Paraburkholderia bryophila: one gene and its partner. The protein of the gene in region 1 interacts with the protein of each later gene in a pairwise test. Links are inferred from orthologs where the notes say so. Each region holds a gene or a part of one and is shown on either strand. Other genes may lie near its edges. The genes, in order: dnaE and dnaQ.

What was found.
Region 2: the proteins of dnaE (region 1) and dnaQ interact in binary tests that used the Escherichia coli proteins (3 or more experiments, as listed by UniProt). The link is inferred for Paraburkholderia bryophila from one-to-one orthologs.

What each region holds. Positions count from the first base shown.
Region 1 is NZ_JACCAS010000001.1:1,673,347-1,684,079, reverse strand. The notes cover bases 3,285-7,432. They hold dnaE (DNA polymerase III subunit alpha), read left to right. Parts: upstream 3,285-3,647; coding sequence 3,648-7,232; downstream 7,233-7,432. Other genes in these bases: GGD40_RS07525 (glycosyltransferase family 2 protein), read right to left, coding at 7,418-7,432. In the rest of the region: GGD40_RS07550 (DEAD/DEAH box helicase), read left to right, coding at 1-1,164; tRNA glutamyl-Q(34) synthetase GluQRS, read right to left, coding at 1,414-2,313; GGD40_RS07535 (sulfurtransferase), read right to left, coding at 2,351-3,214; more of GGD40_RS07525, read right to left, coding at 7,433-8,179; lipid A export permease/ATP-binding protein MsbA, read left to right, coding at 8,438-10,231; GGD40_RS07515 (glycosyltransferase family 9 protein), read right to left, coding at 10,449-10,733. UniProt on the Escherichia coli protein: DNA polymerase III is a complex, multichain enzyme responsible for most of the replicative synthesis in bacteria. This DNA polymerase also exhibits 3' to 5' exonuclease activity. The alpha chain is the DNA polymerase catalytic subunit.
Region 2 is NZ_JACCAS010000001.1:4,074,191-4,083,677, reverse strand. What follows is about bases 3,752-6,653. They hold dnaQ (DNA polymerase III subunit epsilon), read left to right. Parts: upstream 3,752-4,786; coding sequence 4,787-5,521; downstream 5,522-6,653. Other genes in these bases: GGD40_RS18325 (ABC transporter ATP-binding protein), read left to right, coding at 6,125-6,653; GGD40_RS18345 (hypothetical protein), read right to left, coding at 3,807-4,067. Also shown: GGD40_RS18350 (DEAD/DEAH box helicase), read right to left, coding at 348-3,491; more of GGD40_RS18325, read left to right, coding at 6,654-8,002; GGD40_RS18320 (DUF2214 family protein), read right to left, coding at 8,110-8,574; GGD40_RS18315 (hypothetical protein), read right to left, coding at 8,726-9,487. UniProt on the Escherichia coli protein: DNA polymerase III is a complex, multichain enzyme responsible for most of the replicative synthesis in bacteria. The epsilon subunit contain the editing function and is a proofreading 3'-5' exonuclease.

The DNA of each region.
Region 1 (10,733 bases):
CTGCGCAGCACGGTGGTGTTCGGCGGTGTCGATATGAACCCGCAGTCCGAAGCATTGCGCCGCGGCGTCGAAATTCTGATCGCCACGCCGGGCCGTCTGCTCGATCACGTGCAACAGAAAACCGCCAATCTCGGCCAGGTGCAGATTCTGGTGCTCGACGAAGCCGACCGGATGCTCGACATGGGCTTCCTGCCGGATTTGCAGCGCATTCTGAATTTGCTGCCGAAAGAACGTCAAACGCTGCTGTTCTCGGCCACTTTCTCGGGCGAAATCAAGAAACTGGCCGCTACGTATCTGCGCGACCCGCAGACCATTGAAGTTGCTCGCAGCAATTCCACCGCGACCAACGTGACGCAAATCGTCTACGAAGTTGCGGAAGGCGATAAGACCGGCGCGGTTGTGCAACTGATTCGCGAACGCAGCCTCAAGCAGGTGATCGTGTTCTGCAACAGCAAGATCGGCGCGAGCCGGCTTGCGCGCAGTCTGGAGCGCGACGGCGTGGTCGCGACCGCGATTCACGGCGACCGTACGCAGAACGAGCGGATGCAGGCACTCGACGCGTTCAAGCGCGGCGAGATCGAAGCGCTGGTGGCGACCGACGTCGCCGCGCGCGGTCTGGATATCGCCGAATTGCCGGCGGTGATCAACTTCGATCTGCCGTTCAATGCGGAAGACTATGTGCACCGGATCGGCCGTACCGGCCGCGCGGGTGCGTCGGGCGACGCGTTGTCGCTGTGCAGCCCGAACGAGCGCAAGCAGCTCGCCGATATCGAGAAGCTGATCAAGCGTCCGCTGGACGTGCAGCATCTCACGGTGAATACGCCCGTGCGTCATCACCATGAAGAGCGCGCGCCGCGCCGTGAGCGTAGCGAAAGCCGCGGCGAAGGCCGTGAGGGTCGCGAGGGCCGTGATGAGCGCGGTGCTCGCCGGCGTTCGGGTCCGGCGTCGTCGGGTTCGTTCGATCGGCCGCATCATCATCGCGCGCAGCCGGTGGACGATTTCTTCCTCAAGCCTTATGAGCCGTCGCCGGCTTCGATTCGCAAGGTCGAAGAGGCTGCGGCTTCTTCCGCTGCCGCGCCGCAGAAGTCTGGTTCCAAGCAGCCGTTGGCGGCGTTGCTGGGTGGGTTTGGGATGCCGCGGAAGTCGACTACTCCGTCTTCCTGATCGCGCGGTTGCGGATTGTGGTTTTTGCGGGTTGATCAGCGCTGCGCCCTATGCCCCGAGCGGGGTGGCAGCCGATAGTTTTGATCCGAACAGGTGGGTCATCGCGGCGGTTTTTCTTTGAACCGCCCTTTGTTTTTGCTTCGCGTTTTTCTTCGTCTTTTTCTTCGCTTTCTGCTTTGTTTGGCACCGCCCGGGTTCAGTTCAACCGGGTTCGCGGTACGCACGCCAGGCAAAAACTCCCGCTCGCATTCACTCGCGGATTCCCATTCGCTTGGCCCACGCTGCCGTGGCGGCTGGGTAGAAGCTTTCCAGCGTTTCTGCCGTGTTTGGGCCGCTCGTCGTCGTCGTTAGATCGAGGCCGAGATGCCGCGCCGCGGCTTTCAGCGCGTCGAGCGGCTGGTCGTCATCGAGCGCGGTCGCGCCGTTCTGCTTGCTGAGCTTTTCGCCGTGTTCGTTCATGACCACGGGCACGTGCAAATAGTGCGGCGTCGGCGCGCCAAGACAGCGCTGCAGATAAATCTGCCGCGCCGTCGAATCCATCAGATCCGCACCGCGCACGATATGCGTGATGTGGTCGTCCGCATCGTCGACGACCACGGCCAGTTGATACGCCCATTGGTCGTCGGCGCGCCGCAGCACGAAATCGCCGACCTCGGTGGCCAGGTTCTGCGTCTGCCGACCTTGCCAGCGGTCCTGGAAGGTGATGACGGCCGCGTCGCCGTCGGGCACGCGCAGGCGCCACGCGCGCGCTGGCTTGCCATGCAGGCCGGTGCGACACGTGCCGGGATAAGCGAGGGTCGTATTGCGCGCATGCGCGTGCAGCAGCGAGTCGGCGATCTCCTTGCGCGTGCAGCCGCACGGATAGATCAGTCCGGTGGACTTCAACTGCTCCAGCGCCTGCTGGTAGCGCGGCATGCGACGGCTTTGCCAGACCGGCGGCTCGTCTGCGTGCATGCCGAAACGTTCGAGCGTCGAGAGAATGCTCTCGGCGGCGCCCGGCACGGTGCGCGGACCGTCGATGTCTTCGATACGAACCAGCCACGCGCCGCGATGTGCGCGCGCGTCGAGCCAACTGGCGAGCGCGCTGACGAGGGAGCCGAAATGCAACGGCCCGGTAGGCGATGGCGCGAAGCGCCCGCGATAGTTCATGGCTGGGTGATCCGCACCGCCGGCATGTCCACCAGCATCACGCCGCGTGCGCCGCCTTGCCGTCCGGATGGCACGCGGGGCACGTCTTGCCCGCTACGTACAGCGGCGACTGCTGCGCCTCGGGCGGCACCACCGCGCGACAGCCGAAGCACTGCGCGGTCGACGTGGGTTCCAGTTGCGGATTCAACGCGGTGCGGTAATCGAACACGAAACAGTCGCCCTGATAATGCGCGCCGCCCACTTCCTCGAAATACTTCAGGATGCCGCCTTCGAGCTGATACACGTTCTCGATGCCGACTTCCTTCATGTGGATCGCGGCCTTCTCGCAGCGAATCCCGCCGGTGCAGAACGACACGACGGTCTTGCCTTCGAGGTCGGCGCGGTTCTGCTCGATCACCTCGGGAAATTCGCTGAATTTCGAAATGCGGTAGTCGAGCGCGTTCTCGAAGGTGCCGACGTCGACTTCGAACGCGTTGCGCGTGTCGAGCATCACAACCGGGCGACCCTGGTCGTCGTGACCGCGGTCCAGCCAGTGTTTCAGCGTGGGCGCGTCGACGAACGGCGCACGGCCGAGTTCCGGCCGGATCGCCGGCTTCTTCATGGTGATGATTTCGCGCTTGAGCTTGACCAGCATGCGCGTGAACGGCTGCTTGTCGGACACGCTTTCCTTGAATTGCAGCGTGGTGAACTTGCCTTCGAACAGCGCGTCGTGACGGATGTAGTCGATGAACGTGTCGGTCGCCTCACGCGTGCCGGCGACGAACAGGTTGATGCCTTCCGGCGCAAGCAGCACGGTGCCGCGCAGGCCGAGCCCGTTACAGCGTTCGGTGACGAACGGGCGCCATGCGGCGGTGTCTTCGATGGTCGCGAAATGGTACGCGGAGAGGTTGACGATACTCATGTGTGTCCAGCGGTAAGAAGTGGCCGGCGGCGCGGAGAACGGGGCGAGTGGTGCTGCCCGCGGTTGGGCGCTCACGTTTTGGACCCCGTTTGGATCCCGTTTGGCGCGGCCACGTCGAATAGGGCGAAACCCGTATTATCCCTCAACCCGGCACTTTCCCCGACTCGGCCGAATGGCCAGGGGCTTGCGCTAGCGCAAATCGTCCGCGATCTCGTGACGCGTTGCGGCGCGTTGTGGACAAAGGCGGGGCAAATTCACGCGAATTCGCGCAGCGTTTTTTGACGCTGCGGGCGAGCGGCGTGACGCCCGCGTAGCCGCCGGAATTGTTAAAAATAGCGCGAACCGCCAGTGCATGGGGCTCCCGCGTTTGCGTCCTATGCCGAACGGCCAACCCGCGGTTTTGGCCTGAAAACTCCCGGAGGGTGGAGTTACAATGTCGCCCATGTCAGATCCCCGCTTCGTTCATCTCCGCGTTCACTCCGAATTCTCGATTGCCGACGGCATCGTGCGTCTTGACGACGTCGTCAAGGCCGCTGCCAAAGACGGTCAGGGCGCGCTCGCCCTCACCGATCTCGGCAACGCGTTCGGCCTCGTCCGCTTCTACAAGGAAGCCCGTGGCAAAGGGGTCAAACCCATTGCCGGCTGCGACGTCTGGATCACCAATCCCGACGACCGCGACAAGCCTTCCCGTTTGCTGCTGCTGGTCAAAGACCGGCGCGGCTATCTGAATCTGTGCGAGTTGCTCAGCAAGGCGTCGCTCACCAATCAGTATCGCGGGCGTGCCGAAGTCGAGGCCGGCTGGCTCGAATCCGGCCTGGGCGAAGGCTTGCTCGCGTTGTCCGGTGCGCAGCACGGCGACATTGGCCTTGCGCTCGCGGCGGGTAACGAAGAAGCGGCCAAACGCAATGCGTTGCATTGGGCGAAGGTATTCCCCGGCGGCTTTTATATCGAGTTGCAGCGGAGCGGTCAGCCGGGCGGCGAGCAGTACGTGCAGCAGTCGGTCGCGCTTGCCGCGGCGCTGAAGTTGCCGGTGGTCGCCACGCATCCCATGCAGTTCATGACGCAAGACGATTTCACCGCGCACGAGGCGCGCGTGTGTATTTCCGAAGGCGACATTCTCGCGAATCCGCGCCGCTCGAAACGCTTCACTTCCGAGCAGTTTTTCCGCACGCAGGAAGAAATGGCCGCGCTGTTCGCGGACATTCCGTCGGCGCTCGCCAATACGGTCGAAATCGCCAAGCGCTGCAACCTCACGCTCGAACTCGGCAAGCCGAAGCTGCCGCTGTTTCCCACACCAGACGGCATGTCGCTCGACGACTACCTGGTGCAGTTGTCGAAAGAGGGGCTCGAGAAGCGTCTCGAACAGTTGTACCCGGACGCGGCCGAACGGGAAGCGCAACGCGCAACGTACTACGCGCGCCTCGAATTCGAGTGCGGCACGATCATCAAGATGGGCTTTCCGGGCTACTTCCTGATCGTGGCGGACTTTATCAACTGGGCGAAGAACAACGGCGTGCCGGTCGGCCCCGGCCGGGGTTCGGGCGCGGGTTCGCTGGTCGCGTACGCGCTCGGCGTGACCGACCTCGATCCGCTGCGCTACAACCTGCTGTTCGAACGTTTCCTGAATCCGGAACGGGTTTCGATGCCCGACTTCGACATCGACTTCTGCCAGCACGGCCGCGATCGCGTGATCCAGTACGTGAAGGAAAAGTACGGTGCGGACGCGGTGTCGCAAATCGCCACGTTCGGCACGATGGCGGCGAAGGCGGCAGTGCGCGACATCGGCCGGGTACTCGATCTCGGCTATATGTTCACGGACGGTATTGCCAAGCTGATTCCGTTCAAGCCGGGCAAGCACGTCACGATCGCGGACGCGATGAAGGAAGAGCCGCTGCTGCAGGAGCGCTTCGACAACGAAGACGAAGTGCATCAGTTGCTCGAACTCGCGCAGCGTGTGGAAGGCCTCACGCGTAACGTCGGCATGCACGCGGGCGGGGTGCTGATCGCGCCCGGCAAGCTGACCGATTTCTGTCCGCTGTACACGCAGGGCGACGAAAGCGGTGTCGTGAGCCAGTACGACAAAGACGACGTCGAAGCCGTCGGCCTCGTGAAGTTCGACTTTTTGGGTCTGACCACGCTGACGATTCTCGACTGGGCCGAGCGCTATATCCGCCGTCTCGATCCGTCGAAGCAGGACTGGTCGCTCGCGCAGGTGCCGCTGGACGACGCCCCGTCGTTCTCGATCCTGAAGAAAGCGAATACCGTCGCCGTGTTCCAGCTGGAAAGCCGCGGCATGCAAGGCATGCTGAAAGACGCGCAGCCTGACCGCTTCGAGGACATCATCGCGCTGGTCGCGTTGTACCGTCCGGGCCCAATGGACCTGATTCCGAGCTTCTGCGCGCGTAAGCACGGCCGCGAAGTCGTCGAGTATCCGGATCCGCGCGTCGAATCTGTTCTGAAAGAGACCTACGGCATCATGGTCTACCAGGAGCAGGTGATGCAGATGGCGCAGATCATCGGCGGCTACTCGCTGGGTGGCGCCGACTTGCTGCGTCGCGCGATGGGTAAGAAGAAGGCCGAGGAAATGGCCGAGCATCGCGAGTTGTTCCGCCAGGGCGCCGCGAAGAACGGGCTGACCGGCGAAAAGGCCGACGAAATCTTCGACTTGATGGAGAAGTTCGCGGGCTACGGCTTCAACAAGTCGCACGCGGCCGCGTACGCGCTGCTCGCGTATCACACCGCGTGGCTGAAGGCGCACCATCCGGCGGAATTCATGGCGGCGAATATGTCGCTCGCCATGGACGACACGGACAAGGTCAAGATCCTGTTCGAAGACTGCCTGACGAACAAGATGGCGGTGCTGCCGCCCGATGTGAATCTGTCCGCATATCGCTTCGAGCCGGTCGCCGAGCCGGACGGCAAGCGCTCGAAAACGATCCGTTACGGCCTCGGCGCAATCAAAGGCAGCGGCCAGAACGCGATCGAAGAAATTATTCGCGCGCGGGAAGACGGTCCGTTCATCGACATTTTCGATTTCTGCAATCGCGTCGACCGCCGTATTGTCAATCGTCGCACGGTCGAGGCTTTGATCCGCGCCGGCGCGTTCGATTCGCTGCATGCCAATCGCGCGCAACTGATCGCCTCCGTCTCGCTCGCCATGGAAGCCGCCGAACAGGCGAGCGCCAATGCGCTGCAAGCGGGCCTGTTCGACATGGGCGACGCGCCGTCGCAAGGTCACGAACTGGTCGACGAGCCGGAGTGGGCGGAAAAGAAGAAGTTGCAGGAAGAAAAGGCCGCGCTCGGCTTCTACCTGTCGGGCCATTTGTTCGACGCGTACAAGAGCGAAGTGCGCCGCTTCGTGCGTCAGAAGATCGGCGAACTGAAGGAAGGGCGCGACAAGCTGGTCGCGGGCGTGATCGCGTCGATGCGCACGCAGATGACCCAGCGCGGCAAGATGCTGATCGCGCTGCTCGACGACGGCACGGGCCAGTGCGAAGTGACGGTGTTCAACGAGACGTTCGAAGCCCACAAGCAACTGTTCAAGGAAGACGAACTGCTGGTCGTGCAGGGTCAGGCGCGTAACGACGCGTTCACCGGCGGCATCCGCTTTACCGTCGAAACGGTCATGGATCTCGGGCGCGCACGCTGCCGTTATGCGGAGGCCGTGAAGGTGGAGATGAACGGCAACGCAGACGCGCTCGCGTTGCGGCGCGTGCTCGAAGCGCATAGCGCGGGTAAGGACGAGCCGGCGGCCGCTCCGGCGCCGGTTGCGTCGGCGCGCGGTGGTAACGGTGGCGGGCGTAACGGCGGCGGAGGCGGCGGTTATGGCGGCGACAATGGCCGTCAGCGTCAGGCGGTGCAGATCCCGAACGGGCTGGCTGTGCAGGTGGTGTATCGCAGTGAAAGCGCGCAGGGTGAAATGCGTCTGGGCGACGCGTGGCGCGTGAAGCCGACCGACGAACTCCTCGCGGCGTTGCGCGGCGAGTTTGCCGGCAGCTCGATCGAAATCGTCTATTGATGGTTGGGTTGCCCGCGCCGGCGGCCGCGGGCAAACGATCGGACGGTTGGGCTAGGGCTTAGCTACGGTTGCGGCGAGACGGCAGCAGCGGACCGGACAGACATCCACAATCAGGCCGCGCAGCAAAACACAACCAGGCGGCGCAGCAACACATTTCACGGCCCACGCCGCGTCCTGTCCCGCACTCAGCGCCGCGCCTGATCCCCGAGCCGCGCCAGCTTCAAAAACCGGTAGTACACCGTCTCCGCGTTGAACACCGCGATCATGAAACCGGCCTTGCCATCCAGAAAGCCGCGCCGCAACACGTAGGTCCGCACGAACGCCCAGGCGCCGCGCCCGAGCGCCTTGCCGAAACTGCCGCGCTTGCCCGCCGCATGACGTTGCACTGCGCCGGCGGTCGAATACGTGTCGAGCTTGCGCAGCACGCCTTCGAAGTCCTCGTACGAGTAGTGCATCAGTTTGCCGGTGAGCCGTTGCGTGGGCGTGTCGAATACCAGACGCTCGTGGACGAGGTCGTCGGAGAAACGCGCCGCGCCGCGTTTGAACAGACGCGGAATCCAGTCCGGATACCAGCCGCTGTGATGAATCCAGTGGCCGCAGAAACTCGACAGGCGGTCCACCGCGTAGACGTCGGCGGTGGGCGCGATCAATGCCGCGCGGATCGCCGCGGCCAGTTCCGGCGAGACGATTTCGTCGGCGTCGAGGGAAAGAATCCAGTTGGTGGAGAGCGCCTCCACCGCACGGTTTTTCTGCGGACCGAAACCCGGCCAGTCGGTCTCTTCGATCACGCGGGCGCCGTGAGCGCGTGCGATATCCGCGGTGCCGTCGGTGCTGCCGCCGTCGATCACGACGATCTGGTCGGCGAACGATACCGCTTGCAGGCATTCGGCCAGCCGTGCCGCCGCGTTTTTGGTGATGATGGCGACGCCGAGGGTGGTTTCTTGCATGCCTGAATCGGGTGGAGGGCAAAGTGATGGAACGAGCCGCACGAGCGACATTCGCGAGCGGGTCGCGCCGGCAACTCGGGGCGAGCCACCAGCGAGGTGTTAGCAGCGAGTTGCAGCAGCGAGTTGCCAGTATACACAGGCCATTCGGCCAGCTCCCAGCCGTCGCCCGCAACCGTTTACAATGCTCTTCTTTGAATTTCCTCGCGGCGGGCATTCCGTCCGCCGCGCGGCAGCCGTCCCGCATTCCCAGAGGATTCCTTGAGCGCGAAGCCAACGTTAAGCAAACCCATCGGCACTGGCGAGGCATCGTCGCCGTCCGTCATTTTTCGACGCCTGTGGCCGTATATCAAGCCGATGGTCTGGGTCCTCATCGGTGCGATCGTCGCGATGGCCGTCAGCTCCGCGACCGACGCGGCGATCCCGGCCCTGCTTAAGCCGTTGCTGGACAAGGGCTTCGGCGCGCACGCCAACGACAACACCAAGTGGTTCGTGCCGTCCGCGGTGATTGGTCTCGCGCTGATTCGCAGTCTGTCGCAATACGCATCCGGCTATCTGCTCGCGTATGTGTCGAACAGGATCCTGCTCGAACTGCGCCTGAAGATGTTCAACCGCATGATTCACACGAGCGTCGCGTTTTTCCAGCGTGAAACCGCGAGTACGGTGATCAACGCGATCGTCTTCGAGGTGAACCAGATTCTCAACGTGCTGTTGAGCGTGATGGTTACGCTGGTGCGCGATTCGCTGACGGTGGTGTTCCTGCTCGGCTATCTGTTCTATCTGAACTGGCGTCTGACGCTGATCGTCGCGGTGCTGCTGCCCGCAATCGGCTGGCTGGTCGGCAAGATCAATCGTCGTTTGCGGCGCCTGAACCGCGAACATCAATTGCTGACCAACGAACTGTCGTACATCGTCGAAGAGACGGTGGGCGGTTACAAGGTCGTCAAGGTGCATAACGGCGAGCAGTACGAGATCGACCGTTTTACGTCGATGAGCCAGCGCCTGCGCGGCTACGCAATGCGCATGACCGTTTCCGGCGGTCTCGCGCAGCCGCTCACGCAGTTTCTCGCGTCGATCGCGCTGGCGATCGTGATCACGATCGCGGTAATGCAGTCGTCCTCGGATCAGACCACGGTTGGCGGGTTCGTCGCGTTCGTTACGGCGATGCTCCTGATCATCTCGCCGCTCAAGCATCTGATGGACGTAAATCAGCCGTTGCAACGCGGCATGACGGCGTGTGAACTGATCTTCGGCTTGATCGACGAGCCGTCCGAGCCGGAAGGCGGCGGCAAGCCGCTCGAGCGCGCTCGCGGTGAAGTGGAGTTCCGCGATGTGTCGTTCAGTTATGGCGCTAGTGCGACGAATAATCGGCACACGCTGGATAAGGTGTCGTTCAAGGTGGCGCCGGGGGAAATGGTTGCGCTCGTGGGACCGTCGGGTAGTGGCAAGACTACGTTGGTGAATTTGCTGCCGCGGTTTTTTGATCCGACCGGCGGGGAGATTCTGGCCGATGGTGTGGCGTTGCCGGAATACGATCTGCACGCGCTGCGTGGGCAGATTGCTATGGTCAGTCAGGATGTCGTGCTGTTTAACGATACCGTTGCCAATAACGTTGCTTATGGGCAAGTGGCCGATTCGGATAAGGTCAAGGCGGCGCTGCGTGCGGCTAACTTGTGGGATACGGTTCAGGCTATGCCGAATGGCATCGATACGCTGGTTGGGGATAACGGGCTGATGCTGTCGGGCGGCCAGCGGCAGCGTCTGGCGATCGCGCGGGCTATCTATAAGGACGCGCCGATTCTGATTCTCGATGAGGCGACCTCGGCGCTGGATTCTGAGTCGGAACGCCATGTGCAGGCAGCGTTGGAAACCCTGATGAAAGGCCGTACGACGCTGGTCATCGCACACCGGCTGTCGACGATCGAGCGCGCGAGCCGCATTCTAGTGATGGACGCAGGGCGGATCGTCGAGAGCGGCAGCCACCGCGATCTGTTGGCGCAAAACGGGCTGTATGCGAATTTGCATCGGATTCAGTTTCAGCAGGATGCGGCTTGAGGGGGGCGCGGCGGGGCGCGGGGCTTGCTGTGTTGGCCTTTCCTTGAGTTCACGGTGGTCTATTAGCGTTGCCCCTGTGCGGGGCGGCACCTACTTTTCTTTGCCTGCGGTAGTGACACAGCAGTCATTCTTCCGGCAGCGCTTCGCGTGCCGCGGCGGTCGGTCTTCAGGGGGACTCGGCAGTTGAGCGGCGAAAAAGATGCGGCGCCTTCCGCTGTTAGGCTGCAACGCCTGGTTTATCCGGACCCGCCAAGCCCGCGGGATCCGCCGAGCTCGACAAACCCACCAGCTGCGTCCGAATCGCGTTCATAACCGACGTCGGCGCAATCTCGTCGACGTCGCCAGTACTCTGAATACCAATCGAGCGGCACGCCTCGGTCAGCCGCAGGTAAGGCGGCTCGCGGTCGGAAAACAGCGACACGCTCGACGTCGGTGTGGAGTGCGCCACGTGCATCAAACCGCCATCCGCGCCCACAAAAAGGCTCGCCTGTGCCGCGACCTC
Region 2 (9,487 bases), 2.4 Mb from region 1 along the record:
CCACCAGACGACAAAAGTTCGAAGCCAGCGGAAAGATAGAAGCTGAAGAGTCAACGCACTGGGTGGCACGGCTGAACCCATAACGCGACAACATCCTGTCGCCAGCGAAGAAGTTCGCGGTCGTAAAGTTCGGCGCACGGTGGTAACAGCCAGGGTCGGTGTTTTGCTCGCAGGGTGATTGTGCGCAGGGAAAGGCCGAGCACGTCGGCGAGCTCGGTGGCGTCAAGGTAACGGTACGACGGAGATGCGGCGGCTGATTTCATTCAGCCTGTAGGCAACCGCTTTTAGCCTGCCTACAGGCATCAACACGAGGCTACGACAATCGCGAGGATGCGGTCCTTCTGCAACTAGCTGCCCACAAATTCGAATTCGCAGTCGTAGGTCTCGCGCAGATATAACTCGGTGACACCAAGAAGCTCGAGTTGCGCCGGGCTTACTTCGTCTACCTTTACACCCGGCTGAACGACAAAAATCTTCAGAGCGAGACGATTCGCTCGCAGCGACCGGCTTACGGTTGCGAGCGTCGCAAGGTCGCCTCGCTCGAATCGGGTTCTGCCGGTTCGTTGTCGTTTGACCTCACGAAGCTGTAAATGCCTGAACAGTCGCTCAGGCTCTCCCTTCCAAAACACACTGCGCTGTGCCTGTCCACAAACGACGTACAGGTCATCGATGCGGGCACCCGGATTATCTTGCAGCGAATATTTGCAGTGATAGAAGCAAACCTCGATTCGCCCGTTTTGGACATTTACTGCGACAACGTCGGCCATTTCTCCCGAGCCGTCGTCGTCAAAGATGATGTCAAACCGGTTTTCTCCGCTGACCGCAAGCAGCCGGTCTATGACGCGCCGCTGTATCGAGTCCGGCGCCTTAGTGGGACCTTGCGATTCCTTCCTTATGTTGATGCCGTTCCAGTCCCACGAGACAAGTTCCTCACGGGCGAAAGACACACGTCGCTCGGTTGCCGGCAGTTTGTAGGCTTCGTTGAATATGAGCGAAGAGCCGTCGGAGAAGTAGACCGTCGGAGGCTCCGCCCGCCACCAGATTTCTAGCGACTCGCGTTTTCGCCCCGCTGCTACGTAGACCGCACTTCCTTCTACCAGAACGTAGGAAACGTCATTAGCGGCAAAGCGTATCTCGTAAACCGACTCAGCATCCGGCGTTCTCACTCGGATTCTTAATGGGCCTTCCGAAGCGACTGTATCGGGCTGAAGTTCTACTTCAAACAACTTGCTGGTTATGCCAGCGATTTCGATGTCAACCGAATCCTCGCGGCGATGCAGCATCTCTTCGCTCCAGTCGACAGCCAACGGCACTGCGTCAGGTCTCGCCGACACGACCTCAGGTATCACGACATTCTTGAAGATGTCTTCGGTGGAAATATCGGGATTTGTCAGCTTTGCTCCGACCTCGTGGCACCAATCGACCCACTTGGACAAATCGTAGGCAACACGATGCGACCAAAGACGTCCTTTCTGGGAGCAGCCAACCGTAACACGCGCGCCCCGCTCATATCCCCGTCCAAACAGGTTCGACTTTGCTCTGTTTTGGCGCAACGCCAGCGTGAGTGCAGCGCCAACATCTGAGCCGCTGTGCATCGAGAACTGCACAGTCTTACTTATCAGGTGGCGCAGTCCGAGATTCATGATTAGGAATCGGGAAACGCCGTGTAGGGACTTGAATATCTGCTCGCCTCGGATGAGAGTCGCATTAAGTCCACAAACCGCACGTGCAAGCTCTTCGTGAACCGAAGAATTGTCAGAACTGTTAATAAAGAGCAGCCGCTGCTCTTCGCTCCAATGGAGGATAAAGACATTCCACGTCGTGTTTTTAAGGTCTCGTACATCGCCCCAAGGAACTTGCTCCAGGTCCTTCGTGACAAAGACAACTACTTTCTCAGCAACGTTCGTGAATGGACCCGCGTACATCCGTGCGGGCTTGATAGCTTTGGCAATGTTATCGGGAGTCCAGGTGCCCTCGGTCTGATAGACGACTGCACTCATCTTGGGAAAGATGTTTTGCAATGCCACCTTGGGAGCTAGCTCACCAAATCCACCGAGAAATTCCGACCGCCGCACTTCCGCCTCAGTTGCCCCTTCGCTTAATACGCGCAAGAGCTCACCCCACTCCGCATCCTCGGCGTAAAGCGCCTGCAAGTTCTCGGCAACGTCCACATCCGCGATGTTGGCGACAACTGTAGCGTCCCCGATGTTAGTTGCGGAACTCCGGGTGAAACGGCCCGTAAACTGCAACGTAATAGCAAGGCTCTTGTGCATGTCATGCAGCGCTGCGACCTTGAGTTGTGGCAGGTCAAAGCCTTCGCCGAGCATGTCGACGGCCACGATAATCCTGCTCGTTCGGCCACGCAGTGCTCGCAGACTCGCGAGCTTTTCGATATCCGTCTGTTCGCTATGTACTATCTGTGGATTGAGGTCTGGTGCGTGCTGCTTGTAAAGACGATATACCTCGATGGCCCGTGGAATCGAACGGACACGGGCCATCAGTACGTGGTCGAGGTTTGCCTCCACGTCGCTACGTAGCGCCGCCACCGCTTCCTCCATGATGCGCATATCGGCGACGTCGTCGTTGTATTCAACAACCGGGCGAAACCGAATGGGTTTGAAATACTTCTCCGCTTGGGCCCGACTCAGCGGATAGTTGAAAATTACTTTGCCGTCGACGAGCTTGCCGTCTGACCTGAACGGCGTCGCAGTGAACTGCAGAACCGGTTTTTCGCCGAATTCCTTGCGAAACGCGGCCCAGGTAGTTGCGGAAACATGATGAGCCTCGTCGATGAAGACGTGAGTTGCCCACTGCGCGATAGCGGCACGCAATTCCGAGCGGCTATTTGCGGCGATACTCATGGTCGCGACAACCACATTGCACCGATTCAGCATCAAATTAAGCGAGTCGCGGTCTTTCGACATCTTTTTTAGGAGGCCGACGACCGGATATAGGCCTTCGTCGCCGAGCAATCCCAGTTTCTTGAGCCAGCCAAGATTCACGAATTTCCCGCTTACCTGCTCGCGAAGCGCGTCGCTTGGGACCAGAACCAACAGACGTCTAATGCGCTGAGCGACCAACAGCGCAAGCATTGTGTCGGTCTTGCCTGTGCCGGTCGGCATGACCACAGTCGCCGGCTTCGTTGAAACTCGCCAATGCGCGAGCGCCGCGTAAAGGGCGCCCATCTGTGGTGGCCGAAGGCCCGGGTGAATCACGCCTTCGTCGTCTGTCCACTCCTCTTTGAACTGGAAAGAGCTGTTCCAGCTGTCGACAACTTGGCGTGTCCGACTAATGCTGGATTCGATAGATTCCGCGCCGAGGTCAAATACGGGTGGATAAGACCACCGAGTTGGGCGTACCGCCAAGTCCCAGTCCGCGGATGTTTCCGGCAACACTGTCGCGTCTCGAATAACCAGTACGCGGTCTACACCTGGTGGGACAGCAATTGTCTTGGTTGCCACGGCGAGCCTCTCGCCAGCGATGTCATCCAAGAGGACATAATTCTGGGCTCGCCCCTCTGGGGCCGCCACGAAGGCGTCGCTCCTGACGACGTCTCTCGCAAGCTGAATTACCGGGTTACCTTCAATCTTTGCGTGAATTTCATGGACTGCTGGAATTGAGACTTGCGTTTTGTCTGGCACCCGTTGCCCCCTCTCGAATATCTTTATTTTCACCTGTCGCGCTTATCGGCGATTCAGGCAATCGAGAGGATACGCCAAGTTGAAATGACGATGCGTCACTGGGGGCGAGAGCGCAAACAAAAACTAAGGAACAGCGATGGGGACTCCATGCAGCGGGACTCCCATTCACTTCTTTGTGAGAATCGCCTTGATATCACGCAATCTCGCGCGGCCTTCTTCCTGAGGCGTCAGCTGAACGCTGTCGGGAAATTCGACTCCCAAGATTCTCGCTATATTCGAAACGTAGGGTTTTCTATTGCCGGCCAACTGTGCAACAGCGTCGCAAACCGCATCCTCCCCTTTTTTCGACACCAAGTATGAAAGACACCGCTCATCCTTAGGTGTTTCAACCAAGACACCCGTTTTTGCAGCAAGTTTGGAATCCATGGGGAACACTCTCGCATAAGCAACTTCTCAATAATAGTGCCATATCACGCCCCGTCAAACCATCGGTGAGGGAAGGGAAAATATTTCTCATGCACTCGTCTATCAAACGAGCACGTTTGATAGACGCGGTCTTTTGCCCGCAGGCAAGAGACCGCCCAAGCTATAATCACGAATGTGAGCAAGCGTGAACATGAACAACATGAAGTAACAGAACCGGAAATCCCGGCCCCGGCGGCTGGGGCGCGCTGCTGCGCTTCGGCGACCAGGAAAAAGAACTGTTCGGCGGCGAGCCCAACACCACCAACAACCGCATGGAACTGATGGGCGTGATCGGCGCGCTCGAAGCGCTGAAGCGCCCGTGCAAAGCGGTCGTCCACACCGACTCGCAGTACGTGCAGAAAGGCATCAGCGAGTGGATTCACGGCTGGAAGAAGAAAGGCTGGATCACCGCCGCCAAGCAGCCGGTGAAGAACGCCGATCTGTGGAAACGGCTCGACGCGCTCGTCGCGCAACACGAAATCGAATGGCGCTGGGTGCGCGGGCACAATGGGCATCCGGAAAACGAGCGGGCCGATCAACTGGCCAATCGCGGCGTCGCGTCGCTCACGCAGGCGTGACGACGGCTGCGATGCTTGCGTGCTTGCTGAGCGCACGTGCGCCCTTCCCGCCTGATTATTTTCGCGGCAATTTTTTTGAATTCTGAAGCAGGCTAAACCGACATGCGTCAACTCATCCTCGATACCGAAACCACCGGCCTGAATGCGCGCACCGGCGACCGGATTCTCGAACTCGGCTGCGTCGAAATGGTGAACCGCCGGTTGACGGGCAACAACCTGCACTTCTACATCAACCCGGAACGCGACAGCGATCCGGGCGCGCTGGCCGTGCACGGACTGACCACCGAGTTCCTCAGCGACAAGCCGAAGTTCGCCGAGATCGCCGATCAGATTCGCGACTTCATTCAGGACGCGGAACTGATCATTCACAACGCGCCGTTCGACATCGGCTTTCTGGATGCCGAGTTCGCGTTGCTGGGATTGCCGCCGGTCAGAACGTATTGCGGCGAGATCATCGACACCTTGGCGCGCGCCAAGCAGATGTTCCCCGGCAAGCGCAATTCGCTCGATGCGCTGTGCGACCGCTTCGGCGTCAGCAACGCGCACCGTACGCTGCACGGCGCGCTGCTCGACTCGGAACTGCTCGCGGAAGTCTATCTGGCGATGACGCGCGGCCAGGAGAGCCTCGTCATCGACATGCTCGGCGACTCGCACGGCGGTGGCGACGCGAATGCGCCGCGCGTCGCGTTCGAATCGCTCGATCTGGTCGTGGTCGCCGCCAGCGACGACGAACTCGCCGCACACCAGGCGGTGCTCGACGGTCTCGACAAAGCGGTCAAAGGCACGAGCGTTTGGCGCCTCGAACCGACACCGGCCGCGGATGAGCAAACCGCTTAAAAAGTACTAGACGAGCCTTAAGATCCCTGACATAATTCGGCTCTCTTCGGGTGGTTAGCTCAGCGGTAGAGCACTGCCTTCACACGGCAGGGGTCACTGGTTCGATCCCAGTACTACCCACCAGAATTTTGGTGTGTCGATCACCGAAGATAAAAGGGCTTACGCAGCAATGCGTAAGCCCTTTTTCAATTGGTCTCTCGGGTTCGAACGAGACGCTATTTTGAAGCACTCGCATTGCAGGACTTTGCCGTCAACACCGAATCTTCGTACGATTGCGGCGGCCAAATACTGCTGATATAGTTGGTTTTCGGGCAATCGCCCGCTCTTCTTTCTCCACCTCACCAACCTCAGGGAGGCGTCACATGTTCAGCATGCATCTCGCTTTCCTTGCCATGGTTTCGCGAGCGTTCTCGCGACCGTAACGGTCGCCGCGACATCGCTTACGCGGTTTGGCCTGAACAGGCACTCCGCGCAATTTCCAGACAGTCCGTAGTCCCGTTGCCGGTTCGGTTGGGTTCGATTCGAACCGACGCGGATTAACTGTCTCTTCCTTTCGCTTCTGACTGGAACCCCGGTGCGCTCGCGCGCCATCGGGTTGTGGCAATGACTAAAAAGAAACTCGACTTTCGTGGACAAGCCTTCAAGGACGTCCTCGGCTTTACCTTCCTTCACTGGGCGAAGCAGCCTTGGCGCGTCTGCGTCATAACGGTTCTGGTGCTGCTCTCGGCATTGGCCGACGTGCTCACGCCGCTGTTCGCCGGGCGCCTCGTCGACGCCATCGCGTCCGGCTCGGCGCGCGACGCGCTCGCGTGGCAAGCGGCGGTCACGGCCTTCTGCGTGCTCGCGGCGCTGGGTCTCGGCGCCACGCTGCTGCGGCAAGGCGTGTACTTCAACATCATCCGGCTGTCGCTGAGAATGATGAGCGAGATCGCGGCGAATGCGTTTCATCGCGTGCAGCGCTTTTCGACCGACTGGCACGCCAACAGCTTCGCCGGTTCCACGGTGCGCAAGATCACCCGCGGCATGTGGGCGCTCGACCTGCTCAACGACACGCTGTTGATCGCGCTGTTACCGTCCCTGGTGATGCTGATGGGCGCCACCTTCCTGCTCGGCTGGCGCTGGCCGATGATGGGCGCGGTGGTCGGCATCGGCTCGGTGCTGTACATCGCGGTGACCGTGGCGCTGTCGCTCGGCTTCGTCGCGCCGGCCGCGCGTCTCGCGAATGCGTGGGACACGCGCATGGGCGGTGCGCTCGCCGACGCGGTCAGTTGCAACGGCGTGGTGAAAGCGTTCGGCGCGGAAGACCGCGAGGAAGCGCTGCTGGCGCGCGTGATCGACAAGTGGCGTCATCGCACGCGCCGCACGTGGATGCGCGGCACGATCAACGGCGGCGTGCAGGGCGGCATGCTGGTGGCGATCCAGGCGGCGATTCTCGGCGTCGCGCTGCTGCTGTGGGCGCGCGGCGAGGCAGGTGTCGGCGACATCACGTTCGCGCTGACCATGTTCTTCATGCTGCAGGGCTATCTGCGCGAGGTCGGCATGCACATCCGCAATCTGCAGCGCTCGGTCAACGACATGGAAGAACTGGTCTCGCTGGACAGCCAGCCGCTCGGTATCGAAGACCATCCCGGCGCGGGTTCGATCGCGATCGGCAAGGGCGAGATCCGCTTCGAGCACGTCACCTTCCACTACGGCGCGAGCGGCCGGCCGCTGTACGACAACTTCTCCGTGCGCATCGCGCCGGGCGAACGCATCGGACTGGTCGGGCATTCGGGCTCGGGGAAGACGACCTTCATCAAGCTGATCCAGCGGCTCTATGACATTTCGGGCGGCCGGATCACGATCGACGGTCAGGATATCGCCGAGGTGCGGCAAGCGTCGTTGCGTGGCCAGATCGCGATCGTTCAGCAGGAGCCGGTGCTGTTCCACCGGTCGCTGGCGGAGAACATCGCGTATGCACGGCCTGGTGCGAGTCGCGCCGAGATCGAGCGGGCCGCGCGGCTCGCGAGCGCGCACGACTTCATCGCCGAGCTGCCGAACGGCTACGACACGCTGGTCGGTGAACGGGGTGTCAAGCTGTCGGGGGGTGAACGTCAGCGGGTGGCAATTGCACGCGCGTTTCTCGCCGACGCGCCGATCCTGATTCTGGACGAAGCGACGTCGAGCCTCGACAGCGAAAGCGAAGTGCTGATCCAGCGCGCCATGGAGCGGCTGATGACGGGCCGCACCACGCTGGTGGTCGCGCATCGTCTGTCTACCGTGCGGGCGCTCGATCGGTTGCTCGTGCTGGACAAGGGGAAGGTCATCGAGGAAGGCAGTCACGAAACGCTGATCAGGCTCGAGAACGGCCTGTACCGGCGGCTGTTCGAACGCCAGGCGCTGGAGTTGATCAAGGGTCTGGGCGAGTCGGACATCATGCTGGACGGCGCCGGCAGCAGGGCCAGCCGAACCGATGATTCCAGCTTGCTGGTCGGGAAGTAAACTGCAGCAAATGGGTGGGACGTCAGGCAGAAGCCGTCGCTAACCGGCGCTTTATTCTGGCGTTCCACCTACACCCATCACATCAAATCACCTCGCCTCCCCTTGCCTCACACCACGCCCGCCGGCAAGCCAATACCGCGCGCCATGCCGGTCGCCGCAAACACCATCAACACCAGCAGCACCGTCTGAATCACGCTGTAGCGTGCATACGAACGCGCCTTGCGCAGATCCGGCGGCACGCCGTTCCTGACTGCCGCGCGCCAACGTAGCAATGCAAGCATGGAAGGCACTTCGAGGATAAGAATCACCACCAGCAGCGTCATCTTCACGTGGAAGAGCGGCTCGTGGAGGTAGTAGTCGGCGCCCTTCTCGTAACCGCCGAAAGCGCGCATCAAGCCAGTCACGATCAACACCAGCGCAGAAATGCCCCAGCGCGTATCGGCGCGGAACACGGAGCGCAAGGCAGCGGGCACGGCGGCGCGGCGCAACGCCCACGTGCGCCGGAGAATCGACGCGAGCGCAAAACCATAAGCGAGCAGATGAAGGGCGGCAAGCAACCAGCGAACCAGCATGGCGACTCCTGGAAAAGACGCAATACGATCGTTGTACGTCTGACTCGCCCGTCGTGAAGCGCCGGGCGGCATGACTTCATTATCGACTAATGCTGACTTTACGATGCGCACGCTGGCCACGGGTGTGGCCGACTGCACAAAGCTTACGGGATCAAACCTGCCGCAAGGAAGTGTCGAGTGCTCGCGCGGCGACCCGGTCGCCTTCGGTGGTCAACGCGGCGCGGAATACGGTTTGCCGGTTGTGACCCGCGGCGGCCGGCGAATCCCACAGCAATTCGATCTTCGGCCGACGGCCAAAAATGCCACGCGTCATCGCAGGAGCGGCGGCCGATCCAAGCGACGCAGCCGATCCGCCCGGGTCGCCGGCTGCACTGAAGGCCACCACCGGCGTAGGCGTAGGCGTTACGCGGGCGTCCTGCCCCAGCGCCCAGCGCACGGACAATTCGCGCGCGTCGTACTGACCGACCTTGCGACGCTCAGCCCACACGATCACGGTGCGTGTGGCCGGATCGAGCGCGACCGCGTAGCGGCCAATCGCGAAACGGCGCGCGGCGATATTGGTTCGCCACAACGCGCGCGGCCGGCAGATCCACACCACCGCCGCATACAGCGCCGGCGCGACGAGCAGCCAGCCGTTGGTGGAAGCCACCGCTTGCGCCGCGCGCCGCCAGCCGGCGCTCGCCGCAAATGCCCCGACCGACCAGACCGCAAACAGCAAACCGAGGAAAGCGAACAGACGCACTGCTTGCCGCAGCCATTGCGGCAACGGATGAAGCGGTCGCTCGGCCACGGCGCGCGCACCGGGCAGAAAGATCAGCAGGAACAGGAACACCAGGTTGATACACGCCCATGGCGACGACACCATCGCCGACAACGACGCGCCCAGGTCCATCTGCGCCATCGAAAAAAGCCA